Regions from separate parts of the Streptomyces sp. NPDC034037 genome, predicted to be linked through region 2. Evidence: riboswitches for the same ligand, from Rfam matches in the RefSeq annotation. Region 2 holds a riboswitch; each other region holds the start of a gene.
The links. A riboswitch is a leader RNA that binds a small molecule or an ion and turns the genes downstream of it on or off. The one in region 2 is predicted to bind cyclic di-AMP.
Positions count from the first base shown of each region.

Region 1: linked by a shared signal. The riboswitch ahead of ACZ516_RS26740 (C40 family peptidase) and the one ahead of ACZ516_RS21200 (M23 family metallopeptidase) in region 2 are both predicted to bind cyclic di-AMP.
Region 3: linked by a shared signal. The riboswitch ahead of ACZ516_RS11895 (transglycosylase SLT domain-containing protein) and the one ahead of ACZ516_RS21200 (M23 family metallopeptidase) in region 2 are both predicted to bind cyclic di-AMP.

Region 1 covers NZ_JBVISC010000008.1:107,389-110,655, reverse strand. Annotated here, with positions in the region: gene ACZ516_RS26740 (C40 family peptidase) at 94-1,452, opposite strand; cyclic di-AMP (ydaO/yuaA leader) riboswitch at 1,461-1,616, opposite strand; gene pcrA (DNA helicase PcrA) at 1,917-3,267, shown strand, end outside.
Region 2 covers NZ_JBVISC010000005.1:632,071-635,337, forward strand. Annotated here, with positions in the region: tRNA gene ACZ516_RS21190 (tRNA-Met) at 223-296, shown strand; gene ACZ516_RS21195 (PP2C family protein-serine/threonine phosphatase) at 453-1,613, shown strand; cyclic di-AMP (ydaO/yuaA leader) riboswitch at 1,816-1,963, shown strand; gene ACZ516_RS21200 (M23 family metallopeptidase) at 1,974-3,050, shown strand; gene ACZ516_RS21205 (PrsW family glutamic-type intramembrane protease) at 3,070-3,267, opposite strand, start outside.
Region 3 covers NZ_JBVISC010000003.1:289,261-292,527, reverse strand. Annotated here, with positions in the region: gene ACZ516_RS11905 (hypothetical protein) at 1-56, shown strand, start outside; gene ACZ516_RS11900 (SMI1/KNR4 family protein) at 65-250, shown strand; gene ACZ516_RS11895 (transglycosylase SLT domain-containing protein) at 492-1,244, opposite strand; cyclic di-AMP (ydaO/yuaA leader) riboswitch at 1,250-1,406, opposite strand; gene ACZ516_RS11890 (RidA family protein) at 1,939-2,334, opposite strand; gene ACZ516_RS11885 (helix-turn-helix transcriptional regulator) at 2,470-3,267, shown strand, end outside.

The DNA.
Region 1 (3,267 bases), on a different contig from region 2:
ATAACGGCCCTCCGTCAGCGGCCCTCTACGCGCGCGTGGCCCGCACTCCGCGAAGAGTGCGGGCCACGCGCGCGTAGAGGGCGCTCACCAGGGTTACACCGGGCGCACCACGCTGTGGAGGGGCATGTAGTGGATCGACTCGACGCGGACATTCGTGCCCGGCCTCGGGGCGTGGATCATCTTGCCGTCGCCGATGTAGATCCCCACGTGACTGAGGTCGTCGTAGAAGAACACCAGGTCACCCGGCTCGGCGTCGGCGGTCCGCACGGTCGTGCCGGCCTTCGCCTGGTCCCACGTGGTGCGCGGCAGGGAGATCCCCGCGGCTTTCCACGCGTCCTGGGTGAGCCCGGAGCAGTCGTAGGAGTCCGGTCCCGTGGCGCCCCAGACGTACGGCTTCCCGAGCTGGGCCCGCGCGAAAGCGACGACCTTCGCGGCCTTGGTGGAGTAACCGCTGTCCGTGCTCCCCGAGCCGGAACCCGACCCGGGAGTCGACCCGGGACCCGACCCGGCTCCGGTCCCTGAGTCGCCGCCCTGGCCCGCTCCCGTCCCCCCGGCCTGCCCGCTCCCGTGCCCCTGCCGCTGCCGCTGCCGCTGCCCCTGGCCCTGCCGCTGCGCCTGGCCCCGATCCGTCTCCTTCCGCGCGGCCTCTTCCGCCTTGCGCTTGCGCGCCGCCTCGGCGGCCTGTTCGCGCGACAGCTCCACGGCCTCGCGCGCAGCCTCCCGCTCCCGCTTCCGCTCGGCCGCCGCGAGCCGCGCCTTCTCCTCGGCGGTCAGCTCCGAGAGCAACTCGCGCGCCTCGCCCAGCTTCTTCTGGACGGTCCGCTTGCTCGTCCTGAGGCCGTCGCGGGAGTCGCGCAGCGTCTCCAGGCTCCGCGCCGCCCTCGCGCGTTGTTTCGTCGCCGACGCCTGCTGCGCCTGGTAGTCGTCCACGGCCTTCTTCTGCCGCGCGGTCAGCCGGCCCGCCAGGTGGTTCTGGTCGAAGTAACCCTGGGGGTCGTCGGCCAGCATCATCGCGGCCGTATGGGAGGCGGCGCCGGTGCGGTACTGCGCGGTGGCGTAGGAGCCGAGCTTTTGACGTGCCTCGTTCAGCTTGTCCGCGCGCTGGGCCACGTCGTCGAGCAGGCGGCCGGTCTTCCTGCGCTGCTTGTCCGTCTTCTCCTTGGCCGAGTTGTACTTCTGGGTGGCCACGCCCGCCTGGTGGTAGAGGTCGTCGACCTTCTTCCGCACCTCTTCGAGGCTGGGTCCTTCGAGCTTCCGCACCTCTTCGAGGCCGGGCCCTTCGAGGCCGGGCCCTTCGAGGCCGGGCCTCGTCGGCTCGGGGGAGGGGGCTGCCTGCGCGCTCTGCGACAGGAGGGCCACGGAGGTCAGGGCGGCCGTCGTGATGCCGACGGCCGGGGCGGTGCGGGGCCGGGGTGCGGTCGGCCGGGTCCGTGGCTTGCGGTGCGACGCCAAGGGAGGCGACTCCTTCCGTAGACCGCCTACCGGGTTAGCTGTCGGGTTCGGGCGGGTGCTCCGGAAGGTTGCCCTACGGTCCCGTACTGCGTACGGGACCGATTCACCCCAGGTTTTCGGTGGGTCCCCGGCTCCGAACGCGTCGGACTCGGCGGAGGCCACCCGCTCCCGGCGAGGTTCGCCGGCGGGGGACGAGCGGCCCGCGCAGCACGCTAGCCAAGTCGTGAGGCAGGTGTGAAGGTTGATGTGCGATATGCCCGATACATTTCCGTGACTTCACGAGGGTCTTGACGCGGGCATGGCGTGGGCATGACGCGGGACCGCCGGGGCGCTGCGGAGCGTGATCGTTCGCGGGCGGGGCGTAGAAGAAGGGGAGCCGGTCACCGGATGTGAGCGGACGGCGGATGTGAGGTGGTCGGAACCCGGGGCGGATTGTCAGTGGGGCCGCCTAGACTCGGGAGGCGATGAGCAGCCTCTTTGATGACAGCTTCCTGGCGGACCTGCAGCCTTCCCGGGCCGCGGACGAAGAGCCCCCGCCGCCGCCCGAGGACAGCGCTCCGGAACCGGTTCCGGACGACTTGTTCAGCGGGAAGTTCGATGTGCCCATGACCCGGGACACGCACTACCGCGACGGTGCCCCGCGCCCGGTCATCGACCCGGCGACGCTCCTGGAGGGGCTGAACGAGAACCAGCGCGCGGCCGTCGTGCACGCGGGCTCCCCGCTGCTCATCGTCGCCGGCGCCGGCTCCGGCAAGACCCGCGTGCTGACCCACCGCATCGCGTACCTCCTCGCCGAGCGCGGTGTGCACCCCGGCCAGATCCTCGCGATCACCTTCACGAACAAGGCCGCGGGCGAGATGAAGGAGCGCGTCGAGCAGCTCGTGGGCCCCCGGGCCAACGCGATGTGGGTGTCGACCTTCCACAGCGCCTGCGTCCGCATCCTGCGCCGCGAGTACAAGAAGCTGGGCTTCACGTCCTCCTTCTCGATCTACGACGCCGCCGACTCCAAGCGCCTGATGGCCCTGGTCTGCCGCGATCTCGACCTGGACCCCAAGAAGTTCCCGCCGAAGTCCTTCAGCGCCAAGATCTCGAACCTGAAGAACGAGCTGATCGACGAGGAGGACTTCGCGGCGCAGGCGGCCGACGGCTTCGAGAAGACCCTCGCCCAGGCCTACGCCATGTACCAGTCACGCCTGCGCGAGGCGAACGCGCTGGACTTTGACGACCTGATCATGACGACGGTCCACCTCCTGCGCGCCTTCCCGGACGTCGCCGAGCACTACCGCCGCCGCTTCCGGCACGTCATGGTCGACGAGTACCAGGACACGAACCACGCGCAGTACGCGCTGGTGCGCGAGCTGGTCGGCCCCTCCGGGGGCGAGGGCGACGACCCCGCGGAGCTGTGCGTGGTGGGTGACGCGGACCAGTCGATCTACGCCTTCCGCGGTGCCACCATCCGCAACATCCTCCAGTTCGAGGAGGACTACACCGACGCGACGACGATCCTCCTGGAGCAGAACTACCGCTCCACGCAGACGATCCTGACCGCCGCCAACGCCGTCATCGAGCGGAACGAGAGCCGCCGCCCGAAGAACCTGTGGACCAACCAGGGCGCGGGCGCCCGCATCACCGGCTATGTCGCCGACACCGAGCACGACGAGGCGCAGTTCGTCGCCGACGAGATCGACCGGCTCACGGACGCGGGCGACGCGAAGGCCGGCGACGTCGCGATCTTCTACCGGACGAACGCCCAGTCCCGTGTCTTCGAAGAGATCTTCATCCGTGTCGGCCTGCCCTACAAGGTCGTCGGCGGCG
Region 2 (3,267 bases):
GCGCCTGGGAGCGCGGTGTGGCAGGAAGTGCAGGTCGTACGCCCGGGGCGCGCCGCACGCCCGAGACGCACCCGGGGCCCGGCGCGATACCCCGGACGCCGAGCCGGCGGCCAGCGACCCCGACTCCCCGCCCGCCGACCCCGCCACCCCCGACCGCCCCACCGGCCCCCGGAGAAGCGGTTCGCTTCATCCGTCCGGATGGCGTACTGTTGTGTTTACCGACGCGGGGTGGAGCAGCTCGGTAGCTCGCTGGGCTCATAACCCAGAGGTCGCAGGTTCAAATCCTGTCCCCGCTACTGAAGGCCGAGGGCCGGAAGCATTTCGATGCTTCCGGCCCTCGGTGTTTTCCGCCCCCGTGACCCGCTCGGCCCACACCAGCTCGCACCCCCGCCCCGCTGCGGGAAACCTGGGTGCAGCGCGGTGATGGGCGCGGACTCGGCGGGAGACAAGCGGTGGGGCAGCGTGGAGGTACCGGCGGCAGCGGAGCCACCGCGCACGAGCGGGCCTTCGTGCGGGCCCTGCCGGTCCTGCTCCTGATCGTCGGGGTCCTGTACGACGCCTCGACCCCGCCCGACTTCACCGCGGCCCCGCTCTTCACGGCCGCCCCGCTGATCGCCGCCCCCTTCTACTCGCTCCTGAACACCGCCCTGACCGGCGCCGCGGCCTCCCTCTCCGTCATCGTGCTGCACTACGGCAACGCGGCGAACAGCCATGTCGAGGCCGTCACCGAACTGCTGACCGTGATGACCGTCGCCGCCCTCGCCGTCGTCACCAACCGCGTCGTGCGCCGCGGCAACGACCGGCTCGCCACCGCCCGCTCCATCGCCGAGGCCACCCAGCGCGCCGTGCTGCCGCAGCCGGACCCCCGTATCGGCGGGCTCGACATCGCGGCGCGGTACGAGGCCGCGCAGGCGGACGCCTTCATCGGCGGCGATCTGTACGCCGTACAGGACACCCCGCACGGCGTGCGGCTCATCGTCGGCGACGTGCGCGGCAAGGGCATGGGCGCGGTGGCCGCCGTCGCCGTGGTCATCGGTGCCTTCCGGGAGGCCGCCGAGCAGGAGGCCACCCTGGAGGCGGTGGCCCAGCGCCTGGAGCGGGCGCTCGCCCGGGAGGGCACCCGGCGCGACGGGCTGGACGCCTTCGAGGGGTTCACCACCGCCGTCCTCGCGGAGATCCGGCTCAGCGACGGCTGCGTACGACTGGTCAACCGGGGGCATCCCGAGCCGCTGCTGCTGCGCGGCGACGGGCGGCTGTGCGTGCTCTCCCCGAGCGAGCCCGCGCTGCCGCTCGGCATGGGCGAACTGGGCGGCTGGCCGGACCGGGCGGACGAGTCGAGGTTCCCGCCCGGCGCGATGCTGCTCTTCTACACGGACGGCCTGTCGGAGGCGCGCGACGCCGCGGGCGTCTTCTACGACCCGGCGGCCCGGCTCGGCGGGCGGATCTTCCCCGGTCGCGAGGGCCCGCACGCGCTGCTGGCCACGCTCACGCAGGAGGTGCGGCGGCACACCGGGGGCGCGGCCACGGACGACATGGCGCTGCTCGCCGTGCGGCGCCCCGCCACCGCGGACGCGACCCACGGCCGGCGCGAGCGCGACGGTGACCCGGGGTGACCGAAGCGCGTTGCCGCACGGCCCAACTGACGTCTTGTCAACGCGGCGGAGGGTCAACTCGCCCCGGTCCGGGCGTCCGTGTCCGGACAAGTACGGGCCGAAGCCGTTAACGATCAATCGGAACGGCTTGGAATACGGGCCCCCTGTCTATTAACGTTCGATAACGCAGCGCGGTCGTCCCAGCCGTCACCAGAGACGGCTCCGTGCGCACGCGCCTAATCCCGCAAGGGAGCCGGGGAACCACCAACTTGGGGTGAATCAGGCAGCCGCGCACTCGTGCCGGATGCTCGTAGGAGACCTTCCTGCTCCGAACCCGTCAGCTAACCCGGTAGGCGAAAGGAAGGAAAGGAGCGCGCCCCAGTGGCGTCCAACCGGCCTGCCCCCCAAGCCGTGTACATACCGAACGACGACGATTTCGGTGGGTACGACCAGGAGACCTGGGAGGAATGGAACCCCACCGAGGAGTCCGTCCGTCCCGTCCGCGGCAGGCACCGTGTGCACAAGAAGGGCGGCGGCGGGCTCGCCCGCAGCTCCACCGTGCTGGGCGTCGGCGTCATCGCCGCCGTCGGGGCGGGAGGCATCGCCACCGCGCAGGACGGCAAGCCGCCGGTCACCATCTCGATGCCCGACCTGGGCACCGTCGCGGACTCGCTGCCCAAGGCCGAGTCGCTGCCCGGCATCGGCTCCCTGCTGGCCGACGACGCGTCCGCCGCCGCGGGCTCCGACGCCGTCCCGGCCGCCACGCCGCTCACCACCGCCGGTGCCGGCACCGCCGGCATCCGGCAGGGCGGCGCCGACGCGGGCGAGGCGTTGCGCGCCCGCATCATGCGGCAGGCGGAGAGCCAGCAGGCCCAGGCGGACGACGCCGTGCGCACGGCGGCCGAGGAGAGCGCCGCCGAGAAGGCCGCCGCCGAGGCCGCCGCCCAGCAGCGGGAGGCCGAGCGCGAGGCCGACGCGAAGGCCGCCGCCCAGAAGAAGAAGGAGCGGGAGGCCCGGGAGGCCAAGGCCCTGGCCGAGCGCCGGGCCAAGCTCGCCAAGAGCTATGCGCTGCCCACCTCCTCGTACACCCTGACCTCGCACTTCGGTGACGCCGGCGCCATGTGGTCCTCCGGGCACCACACCGGTCTGGACTTCGCCGCGCCGACGGGTACCCCCCTCAAGGCCGTGCACACCGGCACCGTCAAGGAGGCCGGCTGGGCGGGCGCGTACGGCTACCGCACGGTCCTGGAGCTGCCCGACGGCACCGAGGTCTGGTACTGCCACCAGTCCTCGCTCAACGTCAGCGTCGGCCAGAAGGTCGCCACCGGCGATGTCATCGGGCGGGTCGGCGCGACCGGCAACGTCACCGGTCCGCACCTGCACATGGAGGTCCACACCGCCGGCGGGGCCAACATCGACCCGCTGTCCTGGCTGCAGGGCAAGGGCCTCAACCCCTGAGCAACCCCTGAGTCCGGGCTTAGGAGCGGTAGGGGTTGTGCGGCGGACAGCCGTACGCCGGGTAGCCGTACGGGGAGCCGCCCGGCGCGGGGCCGCGGTATGCGGGGCCGTAGGCAGGACCGCCGTAGGGCGGCGGGTGGCCGTATCCGGCGTAGGGCATCCCCACGGCCAGGGGCATCGGCATGGGGTACAGGACCGGCGCCGTCGCGCGGGCCGC
Region 3 (3,267 bases), on a different contig from region 2:
CCACTCCGAAGCAGACTGCCCAGATCATGGGAACCGCGCACGGCCTGTGCCGGTAGCGCCAGTGGTGACGGCCTGTCAGCCGTGCACCCGCTCCGAGCTGGACGGCCTCTACCGCACGCTCGGCGTGCGGCTGCCCGAGAACGTCGAGCGATCGCTGTTACGGCACAACGGGTCGGGACTCACCGACGTCATCCCGTCCATGTACGCGCTCTACAGCGTCCCCGCCCCCGTGGATCGCCGTCATGGGTGACGGTGAGGAGTGGCGGGCCGTCGATATGGACACCGACTTCCCAGGGACATTGGTCTGGGCGGATGTGAGGGGTTGAGGGATGATTCGCCCCAGTTCGATCCGTTCCTTGGAGTGGCCGGGTGATCCGGTTCGCACTCGGCGGGCCGGGCGCAAACGGCCGGGCCGGCCGGTCCGGGCCCCAGTGGAACGAGCCGCCCGGCGGGTGATCCGCCGGGCGGGCGGTCTGCGTGGGGGATGAGGGCTAGTACGGGCCGTTCACGTTGTCGATCGAGCCGTACCGGGCGGCCGCGTAGTTGCAGGCGGCGGTGATGTTGGCGACGGGGTCGAAGCTGTCCAGCGACGTGCCGGGCACGTGGTACGCGGTGAACGTGGGGCCGATGACCTGCAGGAGTCCCTTGGAAGGCGTGCCGGCGACCGCGTTGACGTCCCAGTTGTTGATGGCCAGCGGGTTGCCGGAGGACTCACGCATGACGTTGCGGTGAATGCCCTCGTAGGAACCGGGGATGCCGTGCTGGGCCATGATGTCCAACGACTCCCTGATCCAGCCGTCGAGGTTGTCGGGGTAGGTCTTCTTCGCGGGAGCGACGGCGGGCACGGCCTCACGCGCCGAGCGGTCCGCCCGCTCGGCGGACGCCGGGGAGGCGGCCGGCTTCTTCGCGGGCTCGGCCGCGCCCTTCGCGCCGAGAGTGAGCTTGAGACCCGGGTGTATCAGCTTCGGGTCGGCGCCGAGTACGCCGCGGTTGTCCTCGTAGAGCTTCTTCCAGCCGCCGCTCAGGGAGTGCTTCTGGGCGATCTTGGAGAGGGAGTCGCCCGCGACGACGACGTAGGTCCTGGAGTCGGCGGCCGGCTTGGCGGGGGCGCCGGCCTCGGCCGCGCCGGCGCTGGTGGCACCGAGCACGGGGAGGACGAGCACGGCTCCGCCCGTTCCCGCGGCGGCGATGCCCCGGTTGAGCGAGCTGGACTTGGGGCGGCGGTGCTTTCCTTTTGCGGGCATGACGAAACGTTCCTCTCCGTCGCCTGCGAGGTGAGCTGTCGGGTTCGGACGGGAGCTGTCCTGGCGCGTGGGGAGCGCGCCTTCACCCCGAGCCGATCCGGAATCCGGATCGGCGGCTTACCTGGGTCCCCCGCTCCTGCCGTGGATGAGTGAGTGGAAGGGTTTCCGGACAGCGGCAGGATTCGGCGTTCCGTCCGGATTGACGGTGACATTAAGCGAGAGCGCCGGGCCGGAACAAGGTCGGAATTCACACTGGCGAATCCGAAGAGACTTCCCTGGGAATTTGATCTCCCCGACTCTTTGATCGTTAAAGTCAACTCGCTTTGCGGGGAACGGGAGTAAGTGTGGGGGGCTACGCGATCATCCTCTGTCGGCGTGACACATTTCACTGAATCGGCAGGGAGGAACCAGCGTTTAACGCCGCAAAGAGTGTCTTAAATTGCACATCTGCGACCAAAGTAGCGACAGGTCTAATTGCTGCGCAAAGATGGACATATTGAACCCCTTGGGGGCGGCACTGCCCCGGCATGGCGCAGGGGGTTCATCACGCCTGCTGCCATGAAAGGCCTGTCTTCCTGATGGCAAAGCAGTCCAGCCTGTCCACCGGTCACCGATTGCCTGCGGGAATGAAAACTGCTCGTGCCGGATGGACCGACACGAGCAGGAGAAGCGGTGAATTGATGGTGAGGTCACGTCATGAAACGGCAGTTCCTTCGAGTTCGACCATCTGACCCGGGATCGCCAGCCGTGTCACCCCGAGCATCGTGGTGGCCGGTGCCACTCCCGCCACGCCCAACCGCGAGGCCAGCAGCCCGTAATGAGGGAACAGCAGATCGACGTCCGTGGTGTAGACGTTGAGCCGGACAAGGTTCGCGAGGGACATGCCGGCCTCGCCGAGCACGGCCTCCAGATTGTCGAGGCTCAGCGTCAACTGTCCGGCCATGTCACCCTCGTGTTGAGGCTTGCCGTCACCGTCCATCGCGGTCTGCCCGGAGCAGTAGAGGGTCCGGGTGTGCCCGCTGACGAGTTCCCCCTGGTTGAATCCCATCTCCACCGACCACGTCACGGGATTGACCGCTGTTCGTTCCACTGCCACATCAGCTCCGTTCGACTGCACGGGAAATACGGACATCCGTCGGCGCCGGCGCTGCAGCCGACGTCGGTGCCCCGGAGCCTGTCAACGAATCACGACACCCTCGGTCATGTATTCGATAGGGTCTGCCGCATGCGCGCCGATCGACTGGTCTCGCTGGTGCTGATGCTGCGTCAGCGCGGTCGGCTGACCGCGGACACACTCGCCCGTGAGCTGGAGGTGTCCACCCGTACTGTGCTGCGCGACATCGAGGCGCTGTCCGCGGCCGGGGTCCCGGTCTTCGCGGAACGCGGCAGGCACGGCGGGTTCGCGTTGTTGCCCGGTTTCCGGACGGAACTCATGGGGCTGAACCACGACGAGGCCGTGGCCCTCCTGGCCGCCGGACCGGGGCGCGCGGAGCGGGTGTTCGGCCTCGGCCCGGCGCGCGCCGCCGCCTTGCGGAAAGTCGTCGACGCGCTGCCCGAAAGCCATCGAGCCCCCGCGAGCGACGCGGCCCGGCGCTTCCTCGTGGAACCGGAGACGGACCTGCTCCCAAGCCGGTCGGACGCCGAGAAGGTGCCGGCGGCGGTGATGGCCGAGATCCGGCGCGCGGTGCTCGCCGGGCACAAGCTGCGCATCCACTACGCGGCCACGGACCAACCGCCGCGGTGGCGCACGGTGGACCCGATCGGCCTGGTCACCGTGCGGGACCGGGGCTACCTGCTCGCCACGCGATCCGGCGCGGACCGCAACTACCGGCTGTCCCGGGTCTCGGTCGCCGAGGAACTCCCCGAACCGGCACAGCGGCCGAACCAGGTCGACCTGGAACGGATCTGGCGGGAACGCTGCGCGCGGTTCCTGTCCGACGGCCACCTCACCGTGCCGCTACGGGTGAATCCGCGCCGGCGCGAGGAGTTGCTGAACACGGCCGTGGCGGTGCGCGCCGCTGAC